3 regions of the Pseudomonas sp. P108 genome follow, and region 3 is predicted to be linked to each of the others. Evidence: riboswitches for the same ligand, from Rfam matches in the RefSeq annotation. Region 3 holds a riboswitch; each other region holds the start of a gene.
The links. Region 3 has a riboswitch for cobalamin ahead of cobW (cobalamin biosynthesis protein CobW). Riboswitches for the same ligand answer to the same signal wherever they lie in the genome.
Positions count from the first base shown of each region.

Region 1: another riboswitch for cobalamin. It lies ahead of QOM10_RS12210 (ABC transporter substrate-binding protein); the one in region 3 lies ahead of cobW (cobalamin biosynthesis protein CobW).
Region 2: another riboswitch for cobalamin. It lies ahead of cobO (cob(I)yrinic acid a,c-diamide adenosyltransferase); the one in region 3 lies ahead of cobW (cobalamin biosynthesis protein CobW).

Region 1 covers NZ_CP126691.1:2,758,421-2,768,580, forward strand. The annotation lists gene metE (5-methyltetrahydropteroyltriglutamate--homocysteine S-methyltransferase) at 1-2,052, shown strand, start outside; gene QOM10_RS12195 (GNAT family N-acetyltransferase) at 2,257-2,808, shown strand; gene QOM10_RS12200 (ABC transporter ATP-binding protein) at 2,747-3,511, opposite strand; gene QOM10_RS12205 (iron ABC transporter permease) at 3,508-4,512, opposite strand; gene QOM10_RS12210 (ABC transporter substrate-binding protein) at 4,521-5,534, opposite strand; cobalamin riboswitch at 5,678-5,872, opposite strand; gene QOM10_RS12215 (Ppx/GppA family phosphatase) at 5,915-6,850, opposite strand; gene phnX (phosphonoacetaldehyde hydrolase) at 7,200-8,027, opposite strand; gene QOM10_RS12225 (LysR substrate-binding domain-containing protein) at 8,102-8,971, opposite strand; gene QOM10_RS12230 (MFS transporter) at 8,982-10,160, opposite strand, start outside.
Region 2 covers NZ_CP126691.1:1,964,590-1,974,749, forward strand. The annotation lists gene hda (DnaA regulatory inactivator Hda) at 68-772, shown strand; gene QOM10_RS08665 (C40 family peptidase) at 987-1,604, shown strand; gene QOM10_RS08670 (C40 family peptidase) at 1,825-2,361, shown strand; gene QOM10_RS08675 (PQQ-dependent sugar dehydrogenase) at 2,495-3,808, opposite strand; gene QOM10_RS08680 (hypothetical protein) at 3,875-4,459, opposite strand; cobalamin riboswitch at 4,623-4,853, shown strand; gene cobO (cob(I)yrinic acid a,c-diamide adenosyltransferase) at 4,933-5,544, shown strand; gene QOM10_RS08690 (cobyrinate a,c-diamide synthase) at 5,541-6,890, shown strand; gene bluB (5,6-dimethylbenzimidazole synthase) at 6,938-7,588, shown strand; gene cbiB (adenosylcobinamide-phosphate synthase CbiB) at 7,585-8,493, shown strand; gene cobD (threonine-phosphate decarboxylase CobD) at 8,486-9,478, shown strand; gene QOM10_RS08710 (cobyric acid synthase) at 9,475-10,160, shown strand, end outside.
Region 3 covers NZ_CP126691.1:2,958,868-2,969,027, forward strand. The annotation lists cobalamin riboswitch at 895-1,107, shown strand; gene cobW (cobalamin biosynthesis protein CobW) at 1,206-2,279, shown strand; gene cobN (cobaltochelatase subunit CobN) at 2,282-6,130, shown strand; gene QOM10_RS12980 (ATP-binding protein) at 6,356-7,357, shown strand; gene QOM10_RS12985 (vWA domain-containing protein) at 7,360-8,022, shown strand; gene QOM10_RS12990 (phospholipase D-like domain-containing protein) at 8,197-9,843, shown strand.

The DNA of each region.
Region 1 (10,160 bases), 200 kb from region 3:
CCTGAGCGCTTCCGCCCGCACGATGGCAAAGCCAATCTGCAAACCCTGTTCGCCATGGCCCGTGGCGTCAGCGACAGCTGCTGCGGCGGTGCGCACGCCCAGGAAATGACCAAGTGGTTCGACACCAACTATCACTACCTGGTCCCTGAATTCAGTGCTGATCAGCAGTTCCAGTTGGGCTGGGATCAACTCTTCGAAGAAGTCGAAGAAGCCCGCGCGCTGGGCCATAACGTCAAACCGGTGATCATCGGCCCGTTGACGTATCTGTGGTTGGGCAAGGCCAAAGGTGCCGAGTTCGACAAGCTGGAACTGCTTGATCGCCTGCTGCCGTTGTACGGGCAGATCTTCGCGCGTCTCGCCGCCCAAGGCGTCGAGTGGGTGCAGATCGACGAGCCGATTCTGGTACTCGACCTGCCGCAGGAGTGGAAGAACGCTTTCGAGCGTGCCTACAACCAGATCCAGCGTGATCCGCTGAAGAAACTGCTCGCTACTTACTTTGGTGGTCTGGAAGAAAACCTCGGTCTGGCGGCGAACCTGCCGGTCGACGGTTTGCACATTGATCTGGTGCGCGCACCGGAGCAGTACCCGACCATTCTTGATCGTCTGCCAGCCTATAAAGTGTTGTCCTTGGGCGTGGTCAATGGCCGTAATGTCTGGCGCTGCGATCTGGAAAATGCCTTGGCGACGTTGCAGCATGCCCATGAGCGTCTGGGCGATCGCCTGTGGGTCGCGCCGTCCTGTTCGCTGCTGCACAGCCCGGTGGATCTGGGCCGCGAAGACAAGCTCGACGCCGAGTTGAAAAGCTGGTTGGCCTTCGCTGTGCAGAAGTGCGAAGAAGTCGCGGTTCTGGCGCAAGCGGTCAATGAACCTGAAGCGCCGAAAGTGCTGCGCGCACTGACTGAAAGCCGCTCGGTGCAGGCTGCACGTGCAGCTTCCCCGCGCATTCACAAACCGGCCGTTCAGGCCCGTGTCGCCGCGGTTACGGCCAAGGACAGCCAGCGTCAATCGCTGTTCGCCCAGCGCATCGCCAAGCAGCGTGCCGGTCTGGATCTGCCGCTGTTCCCGACCACGACCATCGGTTCGTTTCCGCAAACCGCGTCGATCCGCCTCGCTCGGCAGTCGTTCAAACAAGGCAAGTTGAGCGAAGCCGAATACACCGAAGCCATGCACAGCGAGATCCGCCACGCCGTGGAAATCCAGGAACGTCTGGGCCTCGATGTGCTGGTGCACGGTGAAGCCGAGCGCAACGACATGGTCGAATATTTCGCCGAACAACTGGACGGCTATGTGTTCACCCGTTTCGGCTGGGTACAAAGTTACGGTTCGCGCTGCGTGAAACCGGCGGTGATCTTCGGCGACCTCAGCCGTCCGAAAGCCATGACCGTGGAGTGGATCCGCTACGCTCAAGGCCTCACCGACAAGGTCATGAAAGGCATGCTGACCGGCCCGGTGACCATGCTGATGTGGTCGTTCCCGCGTGAAGACGTCAGCCGCGAAGTGCAGGCGCGGCAACTGGCGCTGGCGATTCGTGATGAAGTGGTGGATCTGGAAGCCGCCGGCATCAAGATCGTGCAGATCGACGAAGCGGCGTTCCGTGAAGGTCTGCCTTTGCGTCGGGCGCAGTGGCAGCATTATCTGGACTGGGCGACTGAGGTGTTCCGCCTGTGCGCCTCCGGTGTGCGCGACGAAACGCAGATCCACACGCACATGTGCTACAGCGAGTTCAACGATGTGATCGAATCCATCGCGGCGATGGATGCCGACGTGATCACCATCGAAACCTCGCGTTCCGACATGGAATTGCTGGATGCCTTCGAAGCCTTCGCTTACCCGAACGACATCGGCCCGGGCGTTTACGACATTCACTCGCCACGCATCCCGGATGCTTCGGAAATGGCTAATCTGCTGCGCAAGGCGGCCAAGCGGATTCCGGCCGAGCGGCTATGGGTCAACCCGGATTGCGGTTTGAAAACCCGTGGGTGGCCGGAGACGGAAGCGGCGCTGGTGCACATGGTCACCGCCGCCCGGCAGCTGCGTAAAGAACTGGCCTGACACTCTGGCTGCATGAAACACAAAACCTGTGGGAGCGAGCCTGCTCGCGAAAGCGTCTTGTCAGTCAACATCAATGTTGGATGATCTGCCGCCTTCGCGAGCAGGCTCGCTCCCACAGGGTTTTGTGCAAGTCATGAGATTGGATGGCTTCGCGGGACCTGTTGTTGCTACTGTGGCCAGCCGCAGTCCAGGCGCTTTCGCTACATGAAACATCACCCCTTTATTCAAGCTGTTTCCGACGCCGACATTCCTGCCGTGCTGGATTTTGTCTTCAAGGCCCGTGCCGAGCTTTTCCCCAAGCTCAGCGCGACCGGCATGCCTGACGATCTGGCGCGTTTTGCCGAGGTTTATCTGCGTGGGGAAGGGCGCTTTCTGATTGCTCGTCATGCGGGGCAGATCGTTGCCTCCATCGGCTATCTCCCTTACGACCGACGCTTCCCGAACCTTGATTATCCCGGCCGCAAGGTAGTGGAAATCGTGCGCCTGTTCGTCGTGCCTTCACAACGGCGTTCCGGGTTGGCCGGTGCGATTTATCGATCACTCAAAGACCTGGCACTCGCCGACGGAGTCGGGGTGATCTACCTGCACACCCATCCGTTTCTGCCGGGGGCCATCGAGTTCTGGCAGCGGCAGGGTTTCGAGATTATTGCTGTCGACGCTGACCCGGTGTGGCAGACCACGCACATGCACAACGTCATGAGTGAAATCGAAGAATCTGCGCCCCATCGAACGGGTCCGTCAGATAGTGCGCCCTGACCCCGAACGTCTCCTGTAATCGCTGCGGTGTCAGCACCGCCAACGGTTCGCCCAGCGCCACCAGCCGCCCGCGCTCCAGCACCGCCAGACGATCGCATTTCAACGCCTGATTAAGATCATGCAAGGCGATCAGCGTGGTCACCGGCAACGCCTGCACCACGTTGAGAATGGTCAGCTGATGCTGAATGTCGAGGTGGTTGGCCGGTTCGTCCAGCAACAGGATTTGCGGTCGCTGCGCCAGGGCCCGAGCGATGTGTACCCGTTGTCGCTCACCACCGGACAGGCTGCGCCAGAGACGGGTGCGCAGGTGCATCGCGTCGACGTCGGTCAGCGCCTGCTGAACAATGGCGTCGTCGGCCGCGGACCACGGTTGCAGCGCCGACAGCCAAGGCGTACGCCCCAGCGCCACCGCATCGAACACGCGAATGCCGTCGTCGGTGTCGGCCTGTTGCTCGACCACCGCAAGCGTTTGCGCAATGCTGCGCCGGGCCATTTTGCCCAGGCGCTGACCTTCGAGCAGCACCTCGCCAGCGCTCGGTTCACGCAGCCCGGCCAGCAACTTCAACAGGGTGGATTTTCCCGAGCCATTCGGTCCGACGATGCCCAGCGTCTCGCCGCGCTGAACCTCAAGGCTGACACCATTGAGCAACTCGGCGCCGCGCACCTTGAAGGTCAACCCGGAGCAACTCAGAACATTGCTCATCGCGCCGATCTCCGACCCACCAGAATCAGGGCAAACACTGGCGCCCCGACCAGTGCGGTAATCACCCCGACCGGAATCACCTGGCCCTTGATCAACGTGCGCGACAGCACATCAGCGGCAATCAGAAACACTGCGCCGCCCAACGCACTGGCCGGCAACAAGCGCGCATGCCCGGTGCCGAGCAACAGCCGCGCGGCGTGGGGAATCACCAACCCGACAAAACCGATCGAACCGACAATCGACACCATCACCGCCGTCACCAGTGCCGCGCAGCCAATCAGCAGAATCTGCACACGTCGCACCGGAATGCCGAGGGATGCCGCCGAATCCGCACCAAAGGTAAACGCATCCAGCGCCCGCCGATGCCACAGACACACGACCAGTCCCAACACGGCCACCGGCACCGCCAGCCACACCGACGGCCAGCGCACGCCGCCGAGATTGCCCAACAGCCAGAACATGATGCCGCGCGCCTGTTCAGAGCTGGCCGAGCGGGTGATCAAAAACGCCGTGAGCGCGTTGAACAGCTGCGAGCCGGCGATCCCGGCAAGAATGATCTGCCCGGTGCCGCTGGCCGAACCGCTGACTCGCGCCAGCACAATCACCAGCACGAACGCCGTGACTGCGCCGGCAAATGCACCGACTGACAGCGAGATGATCCCGGCGCCGACACCGAGCAGCGCCACCATCACCGCCCCGGTCGAGGCGCCGGCAGAAATCCCCAGCAGATAGGGATCGGCCAGCGGGTTGCGCAACAGCGACTGCAAAATCACCCCGCACGTCGCCAGACCGGCACCGCATGCAGCCGCGACCAGTGCGCGGGTCAGGCGATAGTTCCAGACGATGCCTTCGTCGATAGGATCCAGCGCGTACCCGGCGCCCCACAATTTGTTCGCCAGCACTTGCACGACCACGCCCGGTTCAATCGAGGTTTCGCCGATGGCCACACCAGCGACCACTGCAATCAACAGTGTCACCAAGGCCAGCAGCGTACGGATCAGACTGGCACTCATTGCGACAGGTCATTGCCGTTGATGGCCGTGGCCAATTGCTCGATGCCATCGAACATGCGCAGGCTCGCCTGCATGGCCATGGCGTCAAGAATGATGATGCGGTTGTGCTTCACCGCGTCCATGTTGCGCGTCACCGGGTCAGTGCGCAGGAAGGCGAGTTTCTTTTCATAGTCGTCGGCGGGGAAGCGTCGACGGTCCATGCGCGCGATGACGAGAAAGGTTGGATTAGCCTTGGCGATGGTTTCCCAGCCGACCGTTGGCCACTCTTCATCGGACTCCACCACGTTACGCACGCCGAGGGTGCTGAGCATGAAATCGGGAACGCCTTTGTGCCCGGCCACGAACGGCTCGATGTCCATTTGTGCGCTGGAAAACCAGACCAGCGCGCTGGCATCCTTCAGCTGTTTGCCTTGGGCTGTGGCAATCGATTTGGCGAGGCTGGCTTTGAGCTCGTCGTTGAGCTGCTGGCCACGCTCCTGAACATCGAAGATCTGCGCCAGTTGGCTCACGCTTTTGTAAATCGTCTCGATGCGAAACGGCGCCAGTCGCGTGCCATCGGCGCCGACGAGGTTGTCCTTGGCTTCGCAATCGGAAGGCAGCAGGTAGGTCGGAATCTTCAGTTCATGAAATTGCTCGCGGGTGCCGACCGCGCCTTGCGGGCCGACCATCCATTCCAGCTCCACGGCGACCAGTTCCGGGCGCTTGCCGATCACCGATTCGAAACTTGGCTCGTTGTCAGCCAAACGCTCGATCTTGTCGTCCTGGGCTTTGTATTTGGCCAGCACATTGTTGAACCACAACGAGGTGCCGACGACTTTGTCGCCCAGGCCCATGGCGTAGAGCATTTCCGTGCCGGCCTGGCCGATGGTCACGGTGCGCGTCGGTGCGTGCTGGAAGGTCAGGGTGCTGCCGCAGTTTTCGACGGTCAGTGGATAGACAGTCGATGCCGCCTGCGCCATGGCGCCAAGGCTCAGGCCGGTGATGAGGGTGGCGATGCGGGGCAGCAGCATGTGGCAGTCTCCGAGGGAACCGTACGGGGAGCGGGAGAGTACGGTCTGGAAACACACCATCGAACGCGGTCAGGAAAACAGCGCAAGGCCGGGCAGCCAACGAAGACGCGCACGGCACGATGTCCTTCCCGGACACCCCGCCGGTTAGTAATCACTGTGCCGGCAGGTCTCCTGACTGATGCGTCATCGCCTGGCTCCGGCCTTCCCGGGATTCACCCAGTGGCAGTCGTGGAGCAGGCTCGGCACCTACAGTTGCGGGGGCAGTTCCGATCAGTGCTGAGCAAGCACCTCGGATTCCCTGTTAGTCCCGTTCGGGAACCGGCGGCGGCATGGTAGTCGATCGAGCCGCTGAAGGGGAGACGAATCTGCCGTGACGAGGATTAGTGCTGGCTCATCAAACCGTGCAACACGCCTAAACGCAGGCCCGGTTCGGAGGGCAGCATTTGCGCGATGCCGAACACCTTGAACGCCGCCAGCATCAACACCAGACCGCCGGGCAGAATGCTTTGACGATGCGGTTGCAGCCCGGCCAGTTTCAGTTGCTGGACGTTGTTCACCTTCAGCAGAAGCAACGACAGGCGCAGCAGTCCGCCGTAGGTGATACCGTCCTGACCGTAGTCGTTGAGGCGATTGGCCTTGAGCACTTTGGCCAGCATGCGCGCGGTGCCGGACGAACCGATGGTTTGCTGCCAGCCCTGAGCGCGATAGCGTCGGGCAACCTTTTCAAACTGCAGGATGGCAAAGCGTTCGGCCTCCTGTAGGGCACCGGCGGACACGTCACCGCCGCGAAAGAAGCGCGTGCTCAAGGTGCCACTGCCAATGGCGATGCTTTCGGTGAGCAATGGTTGTGAGCCTTGGCCGAGGATCAGCTCGGTGGAGCCGCCGCCGATGTCGACCACCAGGCGCAGGTCTACGGCGCTCGGCAAGGCGTGGGTCACGCCGGCGTAGACCAGCCGCGCCTCTTCATGGCCGCAAATGACGTCGATGGGAAAGCCCAGATGCCGCTCGGCACTGGCCAGAAACAGTTGCGCATTGTCGGCCTCGCGCACTGCGCTGGTCGCCACCGCGCGAACCCGGCCGGCCTCGAAACCGCGCAGCTTCTTGCCGAACCGCGCCAATGCCTGCCAGCCGCGATCCAGTGCCAACGCATCCAGCGCACCACCATCAAAACCTTCGGCGAGACGCACGGGTTCACGCAGGGTTTTCACTTCCTGAATCTGCAAGCCCTTTCGACTGCGCACTGACTGGCCGATCATCAGGCGAAAGGCGTTCGAACCCAGGTCGATGGCGGCAAACAGCGAGGCGTCGTCTTTCATGGGAATCCTTGCAATGCATCCGTCGCGAGGCTCAAGACGGTTTGCGAGGATTCTGCCGTGATCTTGATGACATCCTGATGACGGGGTGGGGGCGGTTCAATGAATTTGGTGCTGTCATGACACTGTCATTATCCGGCGTCTATGCTGAGGCCAATACATCGCGTGTTCTTAAAGTTTTTGCTGCCAGTTTTGGCAGCTTTTTTTTGCCCGCGATTTGGCAATGCCGCGAACTGATCGTTCCCATGCTCCGCGTGGTAATGCCTCTAGGGACGCTCCGCGTCCAGTGACGCGGAGCGTCACGGGCTGCATTCCCACGCAGAGCGTGGGAACGATCAGGGGTAGGGGCTACTCAGCAGGCTTGCGGGGTTTCGCCCCGGGCCAGACGCGCATTGATGTCTTCGATTACCTCAGGCAACTCGGCGATGGTGTCGATCAGATAATGCGGGCGCGAAGGCGCGAACATCTTGCCAATTCGCTCACGTTCCTCTGCCAGACGATCCGATGGCAGCGCTTTGAACTGCTCATAGGTCAGCCCCAACGCATTCCCCGAGCAGGTCAACGCCACCGTCCACATCCCCGCGCTACGCCCTTCAAGAATTCCGGGCCAGGTGTCATCGACCTTGACGCACGCCGCCACGTCACTGATGCCCAAGGCAATCACATTGGCCAGGGCCTGCGCTGGATATGGCCGGCCATTCGGCACTTCATCGGTGGCGACGACATGGTCAGCGACGTAGCCATTTTTCCGCGCCAGTTCGACGACCTTGGCCATCACCACCGCCGGATAACCGGAGCACGAACCAATTTTCAAACCCTTGTCGCGCAACGCTGCAATCGCCTCGAGCGCACCCGGAATCAGCGCTGAATGCAGGGCGATTTTCTCGATCTGCAACGGCATGAAGCGCTCGTAGATTGCCGTCACATCGTCGTCACTCGGCAAGCGGTCGAACGCCGCACGATAACGCTCGGCAATCTGCGGCAGGTTGCACAGGGTGCGGATGTGATCCCACTTGCCCATGCCCATTGGCCCGCGCGCTTCTTCCAGCGATACCGCGACGCCGAACTCGGCAAAGGCTTCGACGAAAATCTGCGTCGGCGCAAACGAGCCGAAATCGACAACGGTGCCGGCCCAGTCAAGGATCGCGGCTTGCAGGTGAGTCGGTTGTTGGTACTGCATGGTCAATCTCCGTTTTCAGGTAAGCGTGGGCCGTCCCTCGGTAATGAGGTAGGCGGTTCAAGGGTCAGTGCTGATCAGGTCAGCGGTGGATTCGCATCAAACAGTTCGGCAATCACTGGCCGGTTCCTGCGGATGCCGAGGCAGCACAGGTGGTATTCGATAAAGAACGGGTGGTCGACAAAGGTGATCGGCGTGGTGCCGGGTGTTTCGGCGTACTCGACGGCCGAGACAAACCCGATGCCGATGCCCTTGACGATGGCGTGCACGATGGCTTCGCGGCTGTTGAGTTGCATGACGCAATTGAGCTCGATATCGAGACGCTTGCAGCTTTCTTCCACCAGTTGGCGGGTGCGCGCACTTTGTTCGCGCATCACCCATTTTTCGCGGCTGATTTCGTTGATGTGTACCTGCGCCTGACTGGCCCACGGATGGTCATCGCGCACCACAGCAATGATCGGATAACGGTGATACAGCCGCGTGTGGAAGCGCTCATCGAATTCCGACAGCGCCAGAATCGCCACGTCGATATCGAAGTTGAACAACCGCGCCAAGGTGTCCTTTTCCGAGGAAAACGAGGTTTCCAGTTCGATATCCGGGTGGCGCTGCATCAGCTCATAGGTCAGATTCATCGCGATCGGCGGTGACACCGCGCCGAGGCGCAGCATGCCGGTCTTGCGCTGCTTGAAGCTCTGCAACAGTTGCACCGCTTCATCTTCCTGGCCGAACAGACCTTGAGTGATCGCGTAGAGCTTGTGCCCGGCGGCGCTCATCTCGATGTAGCGTCCACGGCGATGGAACAGCTCGACCGAGAAGGTTTTCTCCAGCGCGTTGACCTGCTCGCTGACGGTCGGCTGACCGACGCAGAGGTACTCCGCCGCGAGGGTGAAGCTGCCGGTCTTGGCCACCGCATGAAACGAACGCAACCACTTGTGATACTGGTACATGCAAGCCCCGTCAGCGTCGGATGAACAATGCCACTGCCGCACTGCACAGGCAGGCGCTGGTGACCACTATGAAGATCAGAGACGTATTTGCCGTGGTGTCAAGCAGACGCCCGATCAGTGGCTCGGCCAATCCGGCGAACAGGTAGGAGGAAAAGTTCATGATCCCGGTCGCCGTACCGGCGCGTTTGGCGCCGACCAGATCCGGGCACAGCGCCCAGAAACTCGAGGCCGGGCCGTAGACGAAGAACCCGCAAAGGAACAACGCGACCAGGCCGATCACGCTGTGTGGCGGCAGGCTCCACATCCACAGGCTGGTGGCGGCGCCGAGGAACATATAGAGCATGATCGCCAGATACCGCTTGGAGCCGAACAGTTTGTCCGACACCCAGCCGTTGCTCAGTGCACCGACCGCCATGCCGACGGGGAGGGCGACAGTGATCCATTTCGGATCGATCATGCCGTCACCGCTTTTCCAGTCCGCGCCGAGAAAGTGCACCGGTACCCAGACGATCAAGCCGTAGCGCGCGGCGTTTTGAAAGCCCAGTGACAGCGCGGCGATGAGCAGGCGAGGGTTTTTCAACACGGCTTTGTAGCGTTGGGCCGAGGACTCGACTTCGCCCTGTGCCGCTTCCTGATGCTTGTCGTCAGCGTTGGCCACACCGGTATCGCCCACCGGTTCGAAACCCATATCCTGCGGGCGTTCGCGGGCAACCAGATAGAAAATGATCCCGCCGGCGAGCATTAGCAGCACCGGCAAACGGAAGATCCAGCGCCATTCCAGTTGCAGCACTTCAAGCACAACGATAGAGGTGACGTACGACAGAATCGACGCGCAACCGGCGGCGAAAGTGTAGAAGCCATAGACCTTGCCGCGCTCGCCCGCCGCCCACCAATTGGCAATCAACCGACCGCCCGGCGCCCAGCCCAAGGCCTGAAAGTAGCCGTTGACGCCCCACGGCAGAATCAGGCTGGTGAAACCGCTGGCGAAACTGGTCACCCAGTTGGCACCGCAGGACAACACTGCACCCAGCGTCATGATCCGCCGGCCACCGAACTTGTCGGCGAGGTTGCCGTTGATGGCTTGGCCAATCGCATAGGCCCAGAGCATCGCCGCAGAGGCCCAGCCGAGGGTTTCCTTGCTCAGGCCGAACTCGGCCTGAATCCCCGGAATGGCAAAACCGAAGGTCTG
Region 2 (10,160 bases), 990 kb from region 3:
ACGGGTATAAACTTCGCAAACTTTACACAGAGGCCACTAACGGTTCCTTGAGAACTGTTCAGTCAGCATGAAACCGATTCAGCTGCCCCTAGGTGTGCGTCTGCGTGACGACGCCACCTTCATCAACTACTACCCAGGCGCCAATGCCGCTGCACTCGGCTATGTCGAGCGTCTATGCGAAGCCGACGCCGGCTGGACAGAAAGCCTGATCTACCTGTGGGGCAAACACGGCGTAGGGCGTACGCATCTGTTGCAGGCGGCGTGTCTGCGATTCGAGCAGATGGGGGAACCGGCGGTGTACTTGCCGTTGGCCGAGTTGATGGACCGCGGCGTCGAAATCCTCGATAACCTCGAACAGTACGAACTGGTTTGCCTGGATGACTTGCAGGTGATTGCCGGCAAGGCTGACTGGGAAGAGGCGATGTTTCACCTGTTCAACCGTCTGCGTGACAGCGGTCGGCGCTTGCTGATTGCCGCTTCCACCTCTCCGCGTGAATTGCCGGTCAAACTGGCTGACTTGAAATCGCGCCTGACCCTGGCGCTGATTTTCCAGATGCGCCCGCTCTCCGATGAAGACAAATTGCGCGCCTTGCAATTGCGCGCGTCGCGTCGCGGTCTGCACCTGACCGACGAGGTCGGGCATTTTATTTTGACTCGCGGCACCCGCAGCATGAGTGCGCTGTTTGACTTGCTTGAACAGCTCGATCAGGCCTCTTTGCAGGCTCAACGCAAGCTGACCATTCCCTTCCTGAAGGAAACGCTAGGCTGGTAACGGCGCGGCTTTCAGCGTGTTTCGGCATATTTCAGGCGCCAGAAAATCCGCTTTCCAGCGCAGTGTGCAGGCCGCGTATCGGTTCAAATGGGCTTAAGCGCTTAGATGTAAACGAGAAACCGGGAAGTCACAAAAAGATCGATTGAATTTGCAAATGAGACTGATAGCGGGCATAGTCTCGGCTTCTTTACAACTATCAGCCACGGTCGTGCCCATGCTAAAGCGCTTCGCACCCCTCGTGCCTCTCGCACTCGTCACCCTGTTGTACGGTTGCGCTGCTCATTCTCCAGTCCAAGAGCAGCCTCAACAGGTTAAAAATTCTGCCACGGCTCAGTCTTCCGTTATTTACCAGGAAGAACTGGACACCGAAAAAGAACTCAACGAATTCAATGGCAAGAAGCCTTATCAGCTTCCTGTTCTGGCCGACAGCATCCTCGAACGCGGCATGTCCCTGATTGGTACCCGTTACCGTTTCGGCGGTACCTCTGAAGCCGGTTTCGATTGCAGCGGTTTCATCGGCTACCTCTTCCGTGAAGAGGCCGGCATGAACCTGCCGCGCTCCACCCGCGAAATGATCAACGTGGATGCGCCGCTGGTCTCGCGCAGCAACCTTGAGCCGGGCGATCTGCTGTTCTTCGCCACCAACGGTCGTCGCGGTCGTGTCAGTCACGCCGGGATCTACCTCGGTGACAACCAATTCATCCACTCCAGCAGTCGTCGCAGCGGCGGTGTTCGCATCGACAGCCTGGGTGACAGCTACTGGAGCAAGACCTTCATCGAAGCGAAACGCGCTCTGGCCAACGCTCCGACCGTAGTCACGGCTCGTAAGTAATCCCCCCGTTGTCGCTGCGTTCGCGGCGACAATCGGGCTTCCGGCAACGGAGTAGACGTATACTTTACAAGGTGAAGTTAAAGTCTTACTTGAAGTTTGCCGCGTAGCCGCTAGAATCCTGAATCTATATTGATGGCAAACCGCCTGCGTGCTCACGCAGGCGGTTTTCTTTTCTGTCCATCGGCAGAAAAAGCCGCAGCCAGATCAGGATGTTCTGCTTATGACGATGTCGGCCCGCCTCACATTGATGCTCTGCGCAGCGCTGCTCAGCGCCTGCGCCAGTCGCACGCCGCCACCTGCGCCGGTGGTTCGTGCCCCGGTCGTGTTCGGCCCCTCCCAAGCTTTTTCGCCTGCTGCTGAAGACGTGCTGTTTCGCGCGCTCGGTCTGGTCGGCACGCCTTATCGCTGGGGCGGCAACACGCCGGATTCAGGGTTTGATTGCAGCGGGCTGATCGGTTTTGTCTACCGTGATGCGGCGGGCATTTCTTTGCCACGTTCGACGCGTGAGCTGATCGTCATGCAGGCACCGAATGTCGGTAAGGAAGGCTTGCAGACCGGCGATCTGATCTTCTTCGCCACCAATGGCGGCTCGCAGGTCAGTCATGCGGGGATCTACGTCGGCGAAGGGCGCTTTGTGCATGCGCCGGCCACGGGCGGCACGGTGAAGCTGGACAGTCTGTCGAAGGCGTATTGGCAGAAGGCTTATCTGAGTGCCAAGCGGGTGTTGCAGCCGGAGCATCTGGCGCATAACCCGTAGTAAAAATCGCAGCCGTTCTAATGTGGGAGCGAGCCTGCTCGCGAAAGCGGTGTATCAGTCAACTCAATGGATGCTGACACTATGCATTCGCGAGCAGGCTCGCTCCCACAGTTGTTTCAGGTCACATTCAACATCACTTCGTGGCTGAGACTCGCCAAACCTTATTGCCAACATCATCCGCCACCAGCAAGCCACCCTGCTGATCGATCACCACGCCCACCGGGCGGCCCAGTGCATTCTCATCCTTGTCGAGGAACCCGGTCAGCACATCCACCGGTGTGCCACTCGGCTTGCCGCCGGTAAACGGCACGAAAATCACTTTGTAGCCACTGTGCGGTTTGCGATTCCATGAGCCGTGCTGGCCGATAAAGGCACCTTCCTTGAACTGCGCCGGCAGGTTGTTGCCCTCGGCGAACGTCAGGCCCAAAGACGCAGTGTGCGGCCCGACGGCGTAATCCGGGGCAATGGCCTTGGCCACCAGATCCGGGTTTTGCGGCGTAACGCGGACATCGACATGTTGGCCGTAGTAGCTGAACGGCCAGCCATAGAAACCACCGTCCTTCACAGAGGTGATGTAGTCCGGCACCAGATCACTGCCGATCTCGTCACGTTCATTCACTGCCGTCCACAGCGCGCCACTGGTGGGTTCCCAGGCCAGGCCATTGGGGTTGCGGATGCCCGAGGCAAAGATCCGGTGATTGCCGGTCGCCCGATCAACTTCCCAGATCGCGGCGCGACCTTCTTCCTTATCCAGACCATTTTCGCCGACGTTGCTATTCGAGCCGACCGTGACGTACAACTTGCTGCCGTCCTTGCTGGCGATGACGTTTTTGGTCCAGTGGTGATTCAGCGTGCCGCCAGGCAAATCGACAACCTTGATTGGCTGCGACTTGATCTCGGTCGCGCCCGGTTCGTAGTTAAAGCGCAGCAGGCGATCGGTATCGGCGACGTACAGATCGTTGCCGACCAGCGTCATACCGAAAGGTGAGTTGAGGTTTTGCAGGAACACTGTGCGCGTCTCAGCGACGCCATCGTGGTCGGCGTCACGCAGCAAGGTGATGCGGTTTGGGCTGGGCACGCCAGCGCCGGCCTTGCCCATGACCTTCTTCATGACCCAGCCGCGAATCCCGCTGCTGTCATCCGGTTTTGGCGGAGCATTGGTTTCCGCCACCAGCACATCGCCGTTGGGCAGCACATACAACCAGCGCGGATGATCGAGGCCTTCGGCGAACGCTGCCACCTGGGTGCCAGCCGCCGCTGTCGGTTTGCCGCCCTCGGGCCAGCCGATCGCCGGGGCGATGTTCACCGTCGGGATCAGGGTCTTGTTCGGTTCGGGCAGCTTCGGCGACGGGCCGGTGCCGTCGGAGACTTGCAGGCTGGAGGTCTCACCGCAGGCGGCGAGCCCTCCGGCGAAGGCGATGACAAAAACGAGCTGGGGCTTGCGCATTGCTGATCTTCCCTATGAATGCATTCCTAATCATAGAGGAGGGCGCAAGCCCGATGGTTCAACTGCTCAGCCGCGGGCTTCCTTGAACAGCACGGCGATTCCCGGGTGATAGTTGCCCGCTTCGCTGCGCAACTTGCGGTAGGCGTAAGGGAAATACCAGGCGACCGCGCAGGTGTGTTCCTTTTGCAGATCGTCGACCATGTCCTGCAGCTCTTCGGGGCTGGCGCTGTGCTGGGGTTTTTGCGGCGCGATAAACAGGCAGCCGAGCTTGAGATCGCTGGCGTAGCTGATGCGTTTGGCGTCGTTGGTGATATCGAGCAGGGCTTGGGTCAGATTCAGGTTGGTGACCTTCGGCCAGCGCTGAGTGGCCTGGATAAAGGCGCGGTCTTCGGCGCCGGCAAGAAACAGATCGGCGCGAGCGTTGCGCTCGCCTTCTTCGTTCTGCTTGCGCGTGGGAGTTTCGTTCAAGGTCACCAGCTCAGCCATCCAGGCCGCCGCCGAGAGCAGTCCGAGATTGGCTTTCTCGTCATGCCAGTAAGGGGTATCGCTGTCGCCGCGCACGGCGTTGTAACGGTCGATACAGTCAAACCAGCGTTCGAGCACCGGGCGCAGGAATTCCAGGCGCGGGTTGCTGATGATCATGCCTTGCATCGTCATCATCCTTTATTGTTGTGGTGGGCTTTTCGGGAAAAGCATGGCTCTTTGATATCATTTGTATCAGTGTGGCACAAGATTGGCGGCAGATAATTGATCGGCGGCAGTTATTCGCCCGATGGCCGCCTCTTTAATTGACGCTCCACCCCCAACCCTCTAACCTTCGCGGCTTGTTTCAGGTGCTCTGTGACCTGCGTCGACAGAGTGAAACAGGGAAGCCGGTGAGGGTTGTCTTCAAGCGAAGAACTACCACGATCCCGGCGCTGCCCCCGCAACGGTAAATGAGTGAAAGCTGCGCCTTGAGCCACTGCCTCGAAAGAAGCGGGAAGGCGCGCAGTCAGGCCAACGCCGCTCATGAGCCCGGAGACCGGCCTGATCCATCCAGCGGCATCACGGTGGGCGATGCCAGGCTTTTTGCCGTCTATTCTTGTGCCTGCCCGCCGTTATCCAGCCTCAACGGAGAGCTCCCCATGACTGATTCCCCCGAGCGCGACGAACGCCATCTGGCGCGTATGCAGCGCAAAAAAGCCGTGATCGACGAACGTATCGCCAACTCGCCTGACGAGTGCGGCCTGGTGCTGGTGCTGACCGGCAACGGCAAAGGCAAAAGCAGCTCGGCGTTCGGCATGCTCGCCCGTGCCATGGGCCACGGCATGCAGTGCGGTGTGGTGCAGTTCATCAAGGGCCGCAACAGCACCGGCGAAGAGTTGTTTTTCCGCCGCTTCCCTGAGCAGGTGCGCTTCCACGTGATGGGCGAAGGCTTCACTTGGGAAACCCAGGATCGTCAGCGCGACATCGCCGCCGCCGAAGCCGCGTGGGCGGTGTCCCGCGAACTGCTGCGCGATCCGTCGATTGGTCTGGTGGTGCTCGACGAATTGAACATCGCTCTCAAGCACGGCTACCTCGATCTTGATCAGGTGCTCAGCGATCTGCAGGCGCGTCCGCCGATGCAGCACGTGATCGTCACCGGTCGCGCGGCCAAGCCGGAAATGATCGAGATGGGCGACACGGTCACCGAAATGGGCATGCTCAAACACGCCTTCCAGGCCGGCATCAAAGCGCAGAAAGGCGTCGAACTTTGAATCAACCACGTCACTGCCCGGCGGTGCTCATCGCCGCGCCGGCTTCCGGTCAGGGCAAGACCACCGTCACCGCCGCGCTCGCCCGTTTGCATCGCAATCAGGGGCGCAAAGTGCGCGTGTTCAAATGCGGCCCGGACTTCCTTGATCCGATGATTCTCGAGCGCGCCAGCGGTGCGCCGGTGTATCAATTGGACATGTGGATGGTTGGCGAGCAGGAGAGTCGTCGTCTGTTGTGGGAAGCCGCTGCCGAGGCGGATCTGATTCTGATCGAGGGCGTGATGGGCCTGTTCGATGGAACGCCGTCCAGTGCCGATCTGGCGCGGCACTTCGGTGTACCGGTGCTTGGCGTGATTGATGGGACGGCGATGGCGCAGACCTTTGGTGCGTTGGCGCTGGGTCTGGCGAGGTATCAGCCGGACCTGCCGTTCGCTGGCGTGCTGGCCAATCGTGTCGGTACTTTGCGCCATGCGCAATTGCTCGAAGGCAGTCTCACTGAAGGCCTGCGCTGGTACGGTGCATTGTCCCGCGAGACCGGTATCGAACTGCCGAGCCGGCATCTCGGCCTGGTGCAGGCCAGCGAACTGAATGACCTCGATGTGCGTCTCGACGCCGCTGCCGACGCTCTCGCCAGCAGCTGTGAGGTAGCGCTGCCACCGGCGGTTGAGTTCGCCGCGCCTGACATCATCGCTGTCGAGCCACTGCTGAAGAATGTACGCATTGCCGTCGCCCGTGATGAGGCGTTTGCCTTCACCTATGGCGCGAGTCTGGATCTGCTGCGGGCGATGGGTGCTGAGTTGAGTTTCTTCTCGCCGATCCGCGACACGCAATTACCTGAAGCGGACAGCGTGTATCTGCCCGGTGGTTATCCGGAGTTGCATCACGTTGCGCTGGCGCAGAACACCGCGATGGTTGAAGCGATTCGTGCGCATCATTCAGCGGGTAAACCGTTGCTCGCTGAATGTGGCGGGATGCTGTATCTGCTCGATTCGCTGACGGACGTTGAAGGTACTCGCGCCGAATTGGTTGGGCTGCTCAAAGGCGACGCGGTGATGCAGAAGCGTCTGGCGGCGTTGGCGTTGCAAGCGGTGGATCTGCCGGAAGGTTCGCTACGTGGGCACACTTATCATCATTCCCTGACGACTACCGAACTGGCGCCGATTGCACGGGGTTTGAGCCCGAATGGTGGGCGTGGGGCCGAGGCGGTTTATCGGGAAGGGCGGATGACGGCGTCGTACGTGCACTTTTATTTCCCGTCGAATCCGACTGCGATTGCCGCATTGTTTACGCCAGACCGTGAGGCCGCCTTCGCGAGCAAGCTCGCTCCCACAGGGGATCGCGTTTCTTGAGCAAGCACCCCGTCCAATGTGGGAGCGAGCTTGCTCGCGAAGAGGCCATGACCGACAACGCATTCTCCGAAGCCGAGCGCGAAGCGGTTTACCGAGCCATCGCCGAACGCCGCGACATGCGCCATTTCACCGGTGGCAGCGTTGAGCCGGATCTGCTGCGCCGACTACTGGAAGCCGCCCACCAGGCCCCAAGCGTCGGCCTGATGCAGCCCTGGCGTTTCATCCGTATCAGCGACCGAGCCCTGCGCGGGCAGATCCAGAACCTCGTGGAAGAAGAACGCGTGCGCACCGCTGAAGCCCTCGGCGAGCGCAGTGACGAGTTCATGAAGCTCAAGGTCGAGGGCATCAACGATTGCGCCGAAGTGCTGGTCGCCGCGCTGATGGATGATCGCGAAAAGCACATTTTCGGTCGTCGCACGCTGCCGGAAATGGACATGGCGTCGTTGTCTTGTGCGATCCAGAATTTGTGGCTGGCCTCGCGCGCCGAAGGCCTCGGCATGGGCTGGGTCTCATTATTCGAGCCGCAGGCGCTCGCCGATTTGCTGAAGTTGCCCGAAGGTGCCAAGCCTCTGGCCGTTTTATGTCTGGGCCCGGTCAAGGAATTCTATCCGGCGCCGATGCTGGTACTCGAAGGGTGGGCGCAGGCGCGTCCGCTCAATGAGTTGCTGTACGAAAATTATTGGGGAGTGAGTCAATGAGTGTGGCGTTGTTGAGTGTCGCCGCGGTGGCGCTGGATGCGCTGCTCGGTGAACCGAAACGCTGGCATCCGCTGGTGGCGTTCGGCAATTTTGCCGGGCGCATCGAGCAACGTTTCAACGCCGGTGGTCGTGGCTGGCGCAGCCATGGCGTCACCGCGTGGGTGATCGCGGTGCTGCCGCTGACCTTGCTCGCCACGGCGTTTTCCTGGGCGCCGTACGTGGGCTGGGTCGTCGAGATTCTCGCGTTGTATTGCGCCCTCGGCATGCGCAGCCTCGGCGAGCATGTCGCGCCAGTGGCTGCTGCCTTGCGCGCGGAAGATCTTGAAGAGGCGCGCAAACGCGTCGGCTATCTGGTCAGCCGCCAGACCGATGAACTCGACAGCACCGCCGTCGCCCGCGCCGCCACCGAATCGGTGCTGGAAAACGGCAGTGACGCGGTGTTCGCCGCGCTGTTCTGGTTTGTCGTGGCGGGTGCGCCGGGCGTGGTGCTCTATCGCTTGAGCAATACGCTCGATGCGATGTGGGGTTATCGCAACGAACGCTTCGAACGTTTCGGTTGGGCGGCGGCGAAAATCGACGACGTGCTCAACTACATTCCTGCGCGTCTGGTGGCGTTGACCTACGCGCTGCTCGGCAAAACCCGACTCGCGTTGAAGTGCTGGCGTACGCAGGCGCCAAAGTGGGACAGCCCCAACGCCGGCCCGGTGATGGCGGCCGGAGCCGGAGCCTTGGGCGTGGAGTTGGGCGGCCCGGCGATCTATCACGGCGAACTGCACGAGCGACCGCAACTCGGCGAAGGCGCTCCAGCGGATGCCGATTCCATCGACCGTGGCTGGCAATTGGTCCAGCGCGGCGTATGGTTATGGCTGCTGATTCTCTGCGTGGGGGCTGAATTCTATGCTTGAGCACGGTGGCCGGCTGCGCAAGGCTGCACTCGATTACGGCATTGCCGAAGCGGATTGGCTCGACCTGTCCAGCGGCCTCGCGCCGTGGCCGTTCCCGATCCCGGAAATCCCGCTGCGCGCCTGGGCGCGTTTGCCGGAAACCGATGATGGTCTGGAGCAAGCTGCGTGCGATTACTACGGTGCCGCGCAAGTGCTGCCGGTGGCCGGTTCGCAGATGGCCATTCAGTTGCTGCCGCGCTTGCGCCGCGCCGGCAAAGTCGGCGTGTTGTCACCGTGTTATGCCGAACATGCCGAAGCCTGGCGCCGCAGCGGTTACATCGTGCGCGAAGTGCTGGAGCAGGAAGTCGAATTTTTTCTCGACAGCCTCGACGTGCTGGTGGTGGTCAACCCGAACAACCCGACCGGCCTGAGCCTGACCCCGGCACGATTGCTCGACTGGCACGCGCGGCTTGCCCGGCGTGGCGGCTGGCTGGTGGTCGATGAAGCGTTCATGGATAACACGCCGCAACTGAGCCTGGCGCCGCATGCGCATCAAGTCGGGCTGATCGTGTTGCGTTCGTTCGGCAAGTTTTTCGGTCTGGCCGGGGTGCGTCTGGGCTTTGTGCTGGCCGAGCGCAAGTTGCTCAAGCTGCTCGCCGAACAGGTCGGGCCATGGGCGGTGAGTGGGCCGACGCGGGTGCTCGGGCAAGCGTGTCTGCAAGACACCGAAGGGCACACACGCCAACGGATTCGCAGTGATGAGGCCAGTGAGCGGCTGGCAGCGCTGCTTGAACGCTACGGCTTCAAGCCGCAGGGCGGTTGCGCGCTGTTCCAGTGGCTGATCACCGAGCATGCCGAAGCGATGCACGGGTTCATGGCCCGTCGCGGCATTCTCCTGCGCATCTTCACCCACAACAGCAGTTTGCGTTTTGGCCTGCCTGCCAATGCAACTGAAGAGGCACGTCTCGAACACGCTTTAAGCGCTTTTGCCAAGGATCACCCATGACCACCCTGATGGTGCAGGGCACCACTTCCGACGCCGGTAAAAGCACACTGGTGACGGCGCTGTGCCGCTGGGCGACCCGCCAAGGTGTCGCGGTCGTCCCGTTCAAGCCGCAGAACATGGCGCTCAACAGCGCGGTGACCGCTGATGGTGGTGAGATCGGTCGCGCGCAAGCCGTGCAGGCGCAAGCGGCGTTTCTTGAACCGCACACCGACATGAACCCGGTGCTGCTCAAGCCCAACAGCGACACCGGCGCGCAAGTGATCATCCATGGTCGCGCCGTGACTTCGATGAATGCCGTGGCGTATCACGACTACAAAGCCATCGCGATGAAAGCGGTGCTTGCGTCCCACGAGCGGCTCAGCGCTGCGTATCCGCTGGTGATGGTCGAAGGCGCGGGTTCGCCGGCGGAGATCAATCTGCGTGCCGGCGACATCGCCAACATGGGGTTTGCCGAAGCGGTGGATTGCCCGGTGCTGCTGATCGCGGACATCAATCGCGGCGGGGTTTTCGCCCATCTGGTCGGCACCCTGGAGTTGCTCTCGCCAAGCGAACAGGCGCGGGTCAAAGGTTTCATCATCAATCGCTTCCGTGGCGACATCGCCTTGCTGCAACCGGGCCTTGACTGGTTGGAACAGCGTACCGGCAAACCGGTGGTGGGCGTGTTGCCCTACGTGATGGATCT
Region 3 (10,160 bases):
TTTGGTCAATTTTTGGGTGTATATCCGTTGCTGCGGGTGTGGCTGATTAGGGTTCCGCCCTTACGGCGGGTCACTTTTTCCAGACGCCGAAAAAGTAACCAAAAAGGCTTGCTCCTGCGTGCGGCCCGCTCGCTGGGGCTCGGGGTTCCTTCGCTCCGGGATCGATCCGGGCGCAGCGCCTACGGTTTGCTTCGCTGCACCTCCTCTCGCTGTGTTTGGCTGCGCCAAACGGTCGCTACGCTCCCACGCCCGGATCAATCCCTCCACTCAGCCTTCCGACGTCGCCCGTGGATCAAGATCAAGAGCAGGCGAGCTGACACTCGGCCTATTGAGTGGTGAAGAGCGGGGCGTGGTCGGCTTTGGATTTGTGGTGGTGCTTCCCCTCACCCCAGCCCTCTCCCGAGGGAGAGGGGGCCGATTTTTGGGCTTTTCAAAGCTTGAGTTCAACTCGGTATCGCACGTCGGCGTAGCTCTCCCAAACACCTCGGTCAGTCCCCTCTCCCTTGGGGAGAGGGCTAGGGTGAGGGGCTCTTGATCTGGTTTTTGATCCTGCTTTGGCTTTGGCTTTGGCTTTTGATCTTTTGCCCCTTCGGCAGGCCGAGCGAAGGTGTTCATCCGGGGGTAGGCGCGCAGCGCCGTGCGGCGCAGCCGCATTCATCGAGAGGAGGTGCAGCGAAGCAAACCGTAGGCGATGCCCCCGGATGGACACCGTAGCGAGGGAACACTGAGCCTAAGCGAAGTGCCGTACGCCAGGGGCAAAGCCTTTTGGTTCCTTTTTGGCGTTTGAAAAAGGGACTCGCTGTAAGAGCGAAACCGCCGGCGGCAGCACCCGCAGCAACGGATATGCCCCCAAAACCAAAACTCAACGCCCATTGACCCACCCTTAGACGATGCGTAGCCTTGCGCTTTCGAGGTTCTTCGGCCGTTGCCGAAGCTAAGAAGGGAACGCGGTCAATGCCGCGGCTGCCCCCGCAACTGTGAACGGTGATGTTCGCTGCCACGCCACTGCCAGCTCAATCGATGAGCCAGCGGGAAGGCGCAGCCAACGCCAGGCCCAATGCCTGAACACCGTCAGCCAGGAGACCTGCCTCGTCACAGATTCTCACTACAACCGGGCGGGGTGATCCGGTGGCGAACGCTTCCGGCGCGCACGCGCGTGGCCGGTTCTCGTCCCGTATGCCCGCCGCTTGCCAAAGGGCATACCGATGAAAACACTGGCCAAACTCCCCGTCACCATCGTCACCGGCTTCCTCGGCTCGGGCAAAACCACGCTGCTGCGGCACATGCTCGATAACGCCCAAGGCCGTCGCATCGCGGTGATCGTCAATGAGTTCGGCGAGCTGGGCATCGACGGTGAAATCCTCAAGCAATGCACCATCGGCTGCACCGAAGAAGAAGCCACCGGCCGCGTCTACGAACTGGCCAACGGCTGTCTGTGCTGCACCGTTCAGGAAGAATTTTTTCCGGTGATGCGTGAACTGGTCGCGCGTCGCGGTGACCTCGATCACATCCTCATCGAAACCTCGGGCCTGGCCCTGCCGAAGCCACTGGTGCAAGCCTTCCAGTGGCCGGAAATCCGCAGCGCCTGCACCGTTGACGCGGTGATCACCGTGGTCGACAGCCCGGCCGTAGCCGCTGGCACCTTCGCCGCGTTCCCGGATCAAGTCGATGCGCAGCGCAAACTCGACCCGAACCTCGATCACGAATCGCCGCTGCACGAACTGTTCGCCGACCAACTGGCCAGCGCCGACCTCGTCATCCTCAACAAGGCCGACCAGACCAGCCCCGAAGACTTGGCCCGTGTACGCGCCGAAGTCGCCGAAGAACTGCCGCCCGCCGTCAAAATCATCGAAGCCAGCAACGGCCGTCTGCCACTGGACGTGCTGATCGGCCTCGGCGCCGGTTCCGAAGAACACATCGACAGCCGCCACAGCCACCATGATCACCACCACGGTGAAGGCGATGACGACCACGATGACCACGATCACGACGCCTTCGATTCGATCTCCATCGAACTGCCACAAGCCGACGAAAGCCTACTGCTCGATGCCCTGACGCAACTGGTGGTCAAGCACGGCATCCTCCGTGTCAAAGGTTTCGCTGCCATTCCGAACAAACCGATGCGCCTGCTGATCCAGGGCGTGGGCACGCGTTTCGACAAGCACTTCGACCGTCAGTGGGGCGCCGATGAAGCGCGCGTGACGCGTCTGGTGCTGATCGGTCAGGAACTCGACGCCGCCCAACTCGAAGCGCAACTGCGCGCTGCGCTCAGCGTTTAACCATGCACCTGCTCAGGACTCAGCCCGGCGGTTTCGTCTCGGATGACAACATTGCCGACCTTGGCCAAACCCCCGCCGAGCTGGTGATCCTGTGCAGCGGCGACTCCAGCCTGGCGCTGCTCGCCGAAGCCGCGCAGCAGTTGCCGGAAGATTATCCGAGCCTGCGTCTGGCCAATCCGATGCAGGTGCAGAATCACGCTTCGGTCGATCTGTACGTCGACGAAGTGCTGCGTCACGCCAAGGTCATTCTGATCTCGCTGCACGGCGGCATTGCCTATTGGCGTTATGGCGTCGACCGCTTGGTCGAGCTGGCCGAACGTGGCGTGCAGGTGATTCTGGTACCGGGCGATGACCGTCCCGATCCGGAGCTCAGCGACTTGAGCACCGTCAACGCCGAAGATCGCGACCGGCTCTGGCAATTCCTGCGACAGGGCGGCCTGGGCAATGCGCTGGATTTCTTCCGCTGTCTGGCCAGCCGTTGGCTCGCCCGCGATTACGCCTGGGAAGAACCGCAAACCCTGCCGCGCACGGCGATTTACCACCCGAACAAAACCAGTGCCGCACTGAGTGACTGGCAAGCCGAATGGCTGCCGGAAAACCCGGTGGCGGCGGTGCTGTTTTACCGCTCGCACCTGCAAGCGGCGAACACCGCGTTCATCGATGTTTTCTGCCAGCGCTTGCAGGCAGCGGGGTTGAATCCGCTGCCGATCGCGCTGGCCAGTCTGAAAGAACCCGGCTGCCTGGCGGTGGTCGAGGATTGGCTGGATGAAGTCGAGGCGGGGGTGATTCTCAACACCACCGGATTCGCTCAGTCCAGCCCTGAAGCGCCGCATCTGCGGCCGTTTCGCCGCAATATTCCGGTGATTCAGGCGATCTGCGCGCAGGACAACGAGCCCGGCTGGCGTGACAGCGAGCAAGGTCTGGGGCCACGGGATCTGGCGATGCACATTGCCTTGCCGGAACTCGACGGGCGCATCATCAGCCGGCCGATCAGTTTCAAGGATCTGGCCTGGCGCAGTGAGCGCAGCCAGTCCGATGTGGTCTGCTACCGCGCGCAGCCTGAGCGCATGGATTTTGTCGCGGAACTGGCGCGGCGCTGGATTGCTCTGGCACGGGTGCCGAATGGCGAAAAACGCATTGCGCTGATTCTCGCCAATTACCCGACCCGCGACGGACGCATCGGCAACGGCGTCGGCCTCGACACGCCCGCAGCGGCGCTGAATATCCTGCGCGCGTTGCAGGCTGAGGGTTATCCGCTCACCGCTGAACTGCCGGGCAGCGGCACCGAGTTGATCCAGCAATTGCTCGGCGGCGTCAGCAACGATCTCGACACGATTGATCTGCGCCCGTGCCAGCAAAGCCTGGCGATGGACGCGTACCTGACGATGTTCAATGCGCTGCCCGAGGCCAATCGCGCCGCCGTTGTCGAACGCTGGGGCCCGCCGCAAAACGATCCGATGTGCCGCGACGGGCGGATGATGATTGCTGGTCTGCGCTTCGGCCTGACCTTCGTCGGCATTCAGCCGGCGCGCGGTTATCAGGTCGATCCGAGCGCGGTCTATCACGATCCGGATCTGGTGCCGCCGCACGGTTATCTGGCGTTTTATTTCTGGTTGCGCAACACCTACGGCGCCCACGGCGTGATTCACGTCGGCAAGCACGGCAACCTCGAATGGCTGCCGGGCAAAGGCGTTGGCCTTTCGGAAAACTGCTGGCCGGACGCATTGCTCGGGCCGCTGCCGAACATCTATCCGTTTATCGTCAATGACCCGGGCGAGGGCGCCCAGGCCAAGCGGCGTACGCAAGCGGTGATCATCGACCACCTGATGCCGCCGCTGACCCGCGCCGAAACCTATGGGCCGTTGCGCAATCTGGAGCTGCTGGCCGACGAATATTACGAAGCGCAGTTGCTCGATCCGCGTCGCGCCCGCGAGTTGCAGCGCGACATTCTGCAACTGGTGCGGGACACGCAGATCGACCGCGAACTGCAACTCGACGCCGGGATGGACAGCGACGCCGACGCGGCGATCTGGTTGCCGCGTCTCGATACCTATTTGTGTGATTTGAAGGAATCGCAGATTCGCGATGGCTTGCACATTTTTGGCGAGTCACCGAGCGGGCGATTGCGCATTGATACGTTGTTGGCGTTGTTGCGTATTCCGCGCGGAGACGGGAAGGGCGCGCAGTCGAGCCTGCTGCGCGCACTGGCCAAAGCATTCGAACTTGGTTTCGATCCGCTCGACTGTGCGTTGGCCGATCCATGGACCGGCCCGCGTCCCGCAGAGCTGCAAGAGCAAAGCGACGAAGTCTGGCGCACCGCCGGCGACACCCGCGAACGCCTCGAATTGTTCGCCACTGAACTGATCTTCCAGACGCTGCAATCCCCTTGTAGGAGTGAGCCTGCTCGCGATAGCGGAGTGTCATTCGATACAGATTTGCCTGATACACCGCCATCGCGAGCAGGCTCACTCCTACAAGGACCGCGTTGGGCTGAAGTCGGCGCAATCATCGACAATCTGCGCGAAGTCGTCGCCCCACGCCTCGATGCCTGCGGCCCCGCTGAAATGCGCGGCCTGCTCGACGCCCTCAGCGGTCGTTTCGTCCCCGCCGGCCCGAGCGGCGCGCCCAGCCGTGGTCGCCTCGACGTGCTACCGACCGGACGCAATTTCTACTCGGTCGACGTGCGCAATCTGCCGACCACCACCGCATGGCGCATCGGTTTCCAGTCGGCGACGTTGATTCTCGAGCGTCACCTGCAGGACCACGGCGATCACCTGCGTCAGCTCGGATTATCGGTGTGGGGCACCGCGACCATGCGCACCGGCGGCGACGACATCGCCCAGGCCATGGCGCTGATGGGCGTGCGCCCGGTGTGGGCCACTGGCAGTCAGCGTGTCGATGATTTCGAGATTCTGCCGCTGAGCCTGCTCGACCGCCCGCGCGTTGATGTCACCCTGCGAGTCTCCGGATTCTTCCGCGATGCCTTTGCCAACCTGATCCGCCTGTTCGACGCCGCTGTGCAAGCAGTGGCGGCACTGGACGAGCCGGATGATCTCAATCCGCTGGCGGCTAAAGTGCGCGCCGAGCGCGAGTCTTTGCTGCAATCGGGTCTTGATGACGAAACGGCGCGGCGTCAGGCCGGTTGGCGAATCTTCGGGGCCAAGCCCGGTGCCTACGGTGCGGGCGTGCAGGGCGCTATCGACGGGCGTTTGTGGCAGAGCCGCGAGGATCTGGCCGAGGTTTATCTGAATTGGGGCGCCTACGCTTACGGCGGTTCCGACGAAGGCACCGCCGCCCGTGAACAATTCGTGCAGCGCCTGAGTCAGGTGCAAGCGGTGTTGCAAAATCAGGACAATCGCGAGCACGACTTGCTCGATTCCAACGACTATTACCAGTTCCAGGGCGGCATGCTCGCCGCCGTGGAAACCCTGCGCGGCGAAGCGGCGGCCAGTTATCACGGCGATCACAGCCAGCCGGATCTGCCGAAGATTCGCACCTTGAAAGAAGAGCTGAACCGGGTGATTCGCTCACGTGCGGCCAATCCGAAATGGATCGACGGGGTCAAGCGGCACGGCTATAAAGGCGCGTTCGAACTGGCGGCGACGGTTGATAACCTGTTTGCGTTTGACGCCACCACGCAGTTGATCGATGACCACCAGTACGCATTGTTGGCGGATGCCTATTTGCTCGACCCGGCGACTCGGGAGTTTGTCCGCGAGCATAATCCGCATGCGCTGCGGGATATGACCGAACGCATGCTTGAGGCGCAACAGCGGGGGATGTGGCAGGAGCCGGGGGCTTATAAAGAGGCGCTGGAGAATCTGCTGCTGGATATTGAGGAAGATATGTAGCGTCCTCAGGAAAGTCACCCCCTCACCCCAGCCCTCTCCCCCAAGGGGCGAGGGGGAAAGGGAGCCGATTTGTGTGCTGTTCAGAATCGAAGTCAACTCGATAATTCAGGTCGGCGTACCTTGCAAAAGCAACTCGGTCAGTTCCCTCTCCCTCTGGGAGAGGGCCACCCCAACTGACACCCCACAATGCCAAGTACACCCACGACCACGACAGAGAAAACCCAAATGACCGACACACCACATTTCCCGCTCTCCGCCGTGGTCGGCGCCGATGACTTGAAACTCGCCCTGTGCCTCACCGCCATCGACCCGAAAATCGGCGGCGTGTTGATCGAAGGCCCGCGTGGCATGGCCAAGTCCACGCTGGCCCGTGGCCTGGCCGATCTTCTCGCCAGTGGTCAATTCGTCACCTTGCCGCTGGGCGCCACCGAAGAACGTCTGGTCGGTACCCTCGACCTCGACGCTGCCCTCAGTGAGGGGCGTGCGCAGTTTTCGCCGGGTGTGCTGGCCAAGGCTGACGGCGGTGTGCTCTACGTCGATGAAGTCAATCTGCTGCCAGATCACCTCGTCGACCTGCTGCTCGATGTCGCCGCCAGCGGCACCAACCTGATCGAGCGCGACGGTATTTCCCATCGGCATTCGGCGAAGTTCGTACTGATCGGCACCATGAACCCGGAAGAGGGCGAGTTGCGTCCACAGTTGCTCGATCGCTTCGGCTTGAACGTCGCCCTCAGTGGCCACACCGCACCGACCGAACGCGGTCAGATCATTCGCCGGCGACTGGATTTCGACAGCGACCCGCATGTGTTCTGCGCGCAGTGGGAAGCTGAGCAACAAGCCCTGCGTACTCGCTGCGAAACCGCTCGCGTTGCCTTGGTAAACATAGCGCTGGACGACGTGTCGCTGGCACAGATTACCGAGCGCTGTTTTGCCGCCGGGGTCGATGGTCTGCGTGCCGACCTGGTCTGGTTGCGCGCCGCCCGGGCTCATGCTGCATGGCGCGGGGCTGAGGTGATTGGTGAAGAAGATATCGACGCCGTGGCCGAGTTTGCCCTGCGCCATCGTCGTCGTGAGCAACCGGCATCGAGCCCTCAACAGTCAGCACAATCACCCGCCGAGGCTCAGGCTTCGCCGAGCGAAGGGCAGGGCCAGTGGGGTGACATGCCGGCGCCCGCGCTCGCCACGGGCGCTCGCCGTGAAGTGCCGAGCTGGCCAAAAAAGCCTTAGGCATTCGCCCCCGGTCCGACGCGGGGGCGAATGCCAGACCCCGCGCCGGACGACTGGACAACGGACGCCAAGGCAAGCGTCATGTCGCTCGCAGCGGTACGGTGAACTGGCCGGGCACGTTGCTCAACGGGCGTCCTCGGGGGCGTGAGGATCTGCTGTTTCAACTGCGCACGCGCTCGCCGCATGAACTATGGCTGGTCATCGTCGATGCGTCGGCCTCGACACGGCGCCATCAGGCTTTGAGCGATGCCAAAGGCCTGCTCGCGCAACTGTTCGATGACGCTTACCGCCAACGTGCGCGCCTGGCGTTGTTGACGGCCAGTGGCGCGGCGCCGAAATGGCAGGTGCAAGGGTTGAAAGCGTCGAGCGGCTTGCGCGTCTGGCTGGAGACTTTGGGTGCCGGCGGCGGCACGCCGTTAATGGCGGCACTGATGCAGGCCGAGCAATGGCTGGCGGTGCGGCGCAAGCGTTTTCCTGCGGAGCAGCAGCGGTTGCTGGTGGTGACCGATGGGCGTTTGAAACAGTGGTCGGGATTGCCGACGCTGGCGTGTCCGGGGTTGTTGATCGATATCGAGCGCGGGCCGATCCGGTTGGGCCGGGCGCGGGATCTGGCCGAGGCGTTGGGGTCAGAGTATCGACATATCGATGAGCTGAATTCTCTCTGAGCTTTTCGGCGATTGTTCGAACGTCTTCGCGAGCAGGCTCGCTCCCACCCTGGAATGCGTTCAAATGTGGGAGCGAGCCTGCTCGCGAAGGCATCACCTCGGTTTTTCATTTAAACACTCAAACCCGCATCCCTGCTCTATGCTGCACCCAGCCCCAATCACAAGGAGTGAGCGATGCGCGTACTGGTCAGAAATCCCGCAGACGATTTCCGCGTCAAAGCCTACGCCGGCACCAACGGCGTGCTGCTCGCCATGGATCTGGCCGAGCCCCGGCGCAAAGGCCTGCTGGGGTTTGCCATCGAAAAGCAGCAGGGCGCCAAACCCTGGTTGTTTCTGTTTAACAGCCTGACCTTCCCCGGCAAGCCGCACACCTTTGCGCAGTTCCACGCCACACCGAGCGATACCGCTCCGCTGCAGAAATTTCGCTGGGCTGATTACGCGGTCAATCCGGGCATGACCCTTCACTATCGTGTGCACCTGGCCTACGGCTCTGCCGACGCCGTGCAGTTGGGTGAATCGCTGGAGCTGACGATCACTTCCGATGACGGTCACCCGAGCAACCAAAGCGTGATCTTCAATCGCGCCGTTGCCGCCAGTCAGGCATTCCAGCGCAAGTTTCCCGATCTCGACGCACAGATCAGCGCCAACAAAAACATGCCCATCGAAGCCTGGCCCGATGCGGCCCGTCAGTGGCTGGAAAACGGCTTGCTCGGGCGCTTGCGGGGTTTTATCGAGCGTGCCGTCGATGAGCAATGGGCGCTGGACATTGCCATCTATGAATACCAGTTGCAGGCGATCATCGAGGCGGTGAACGCGGCATTCGCGCGGGGCGTAAAGGTGCGGGTGCTGTATCACGCGCGGCTGGATGACGAAGACACCACGATCAACCAAGCGAGTCTGGCGGCGCTGCCGCTCGCGAGCAAACGCGGGCGGGTGACCCATAACATCTTTCACAACAAGTTCATCGTTCTGAGTCGCGTCGATGGCAGCGGCGAGCATCAGCCTGCAGCGGTTCTGTGTGGCAGCACCAATTTCACCGCCAACGGGGTTTATCGGCAGGCCAACGTGGTGCATGTGCTCGACGATGAATCGGTTGCCGCCAGTTATCTGCAAATGTTCGAGCAGATCTGGGTGCAGCCGGATGATGTCGGTGTAACCCGCGACTGGGTCACCGAACACAACCCGATGAATGCGCAACAGCCGTTATTCGCCGGTTTTTCACCGCGTACCGGCGGGGCTGACCTGAAAGCGTTCGTTGAGATCATCAGCGCGGCAAAAAAGGACGTGCTGTTCGTCACGGCGTTTTCGCTGCCGGACGCGATTCTTAACGCGTTACTCGGCCAGCCGCACGATGACATTCTGCGTTATGGTCTGCAGAACACTGCCAGTCGCATCAGCGGATTCCACGCCGACCGCAGCGCCGAATTCGCCGCCACTGCGTTGCTCAATACCGGGCTGGAAGGCTGGCTGCGCGAGAACATGAAAGGCCAGAAAGGCAATCTGCTGGTGCACACCAAAGCGGTGGTCACTGACTTCACCACAGACACCCCGACCATCATCAGCGGCAGCCACAACCTCAGCGCTTCGGCCAGTAATGGCAATGATGAAAACTACCTGATCATTCGTGGCGACACCGATCTGGCGGATCGTTATGGCCTGGAGTTGCTGCGGTTTTATGAGCATTACCGATTTCGTTATTTTGCGAAAAAACTGGCGTTGAAGCAGGTGAACCCGTTAGCGGTGGATGACCGTTGGACCAATGATTACTACATCGAAGGGGATTTGCGGCAGCTGTCGCGGTTGCGCTTCGCTGGCCGTTGACACGGTACTGTAGGAGCCGCTGCAGGCTGCGATCTTTTGACTTTGGCATTAGAAAACAAGATCAAAGGATCGCAGCCTTCGGCAGCTCCTACAGGGGTATCTGGAGAGCTGTTACAGATTTTGAAATGATTTGCCGCTGTAGGAAATGTTCCCAAAGCCTGTACGCTCCAAGGCCATTTTTCATTCAGGATCTACATGAACACCCTCTCGGAGCCTCCCAGTTACCGCTTCCCCTCGCGCCATGGCGCGGTCTTGATGCACTCGCAACATTCAGTTTTCCGACATCCGACTATCGTTGCTAACGCGGCTCCAGAGCT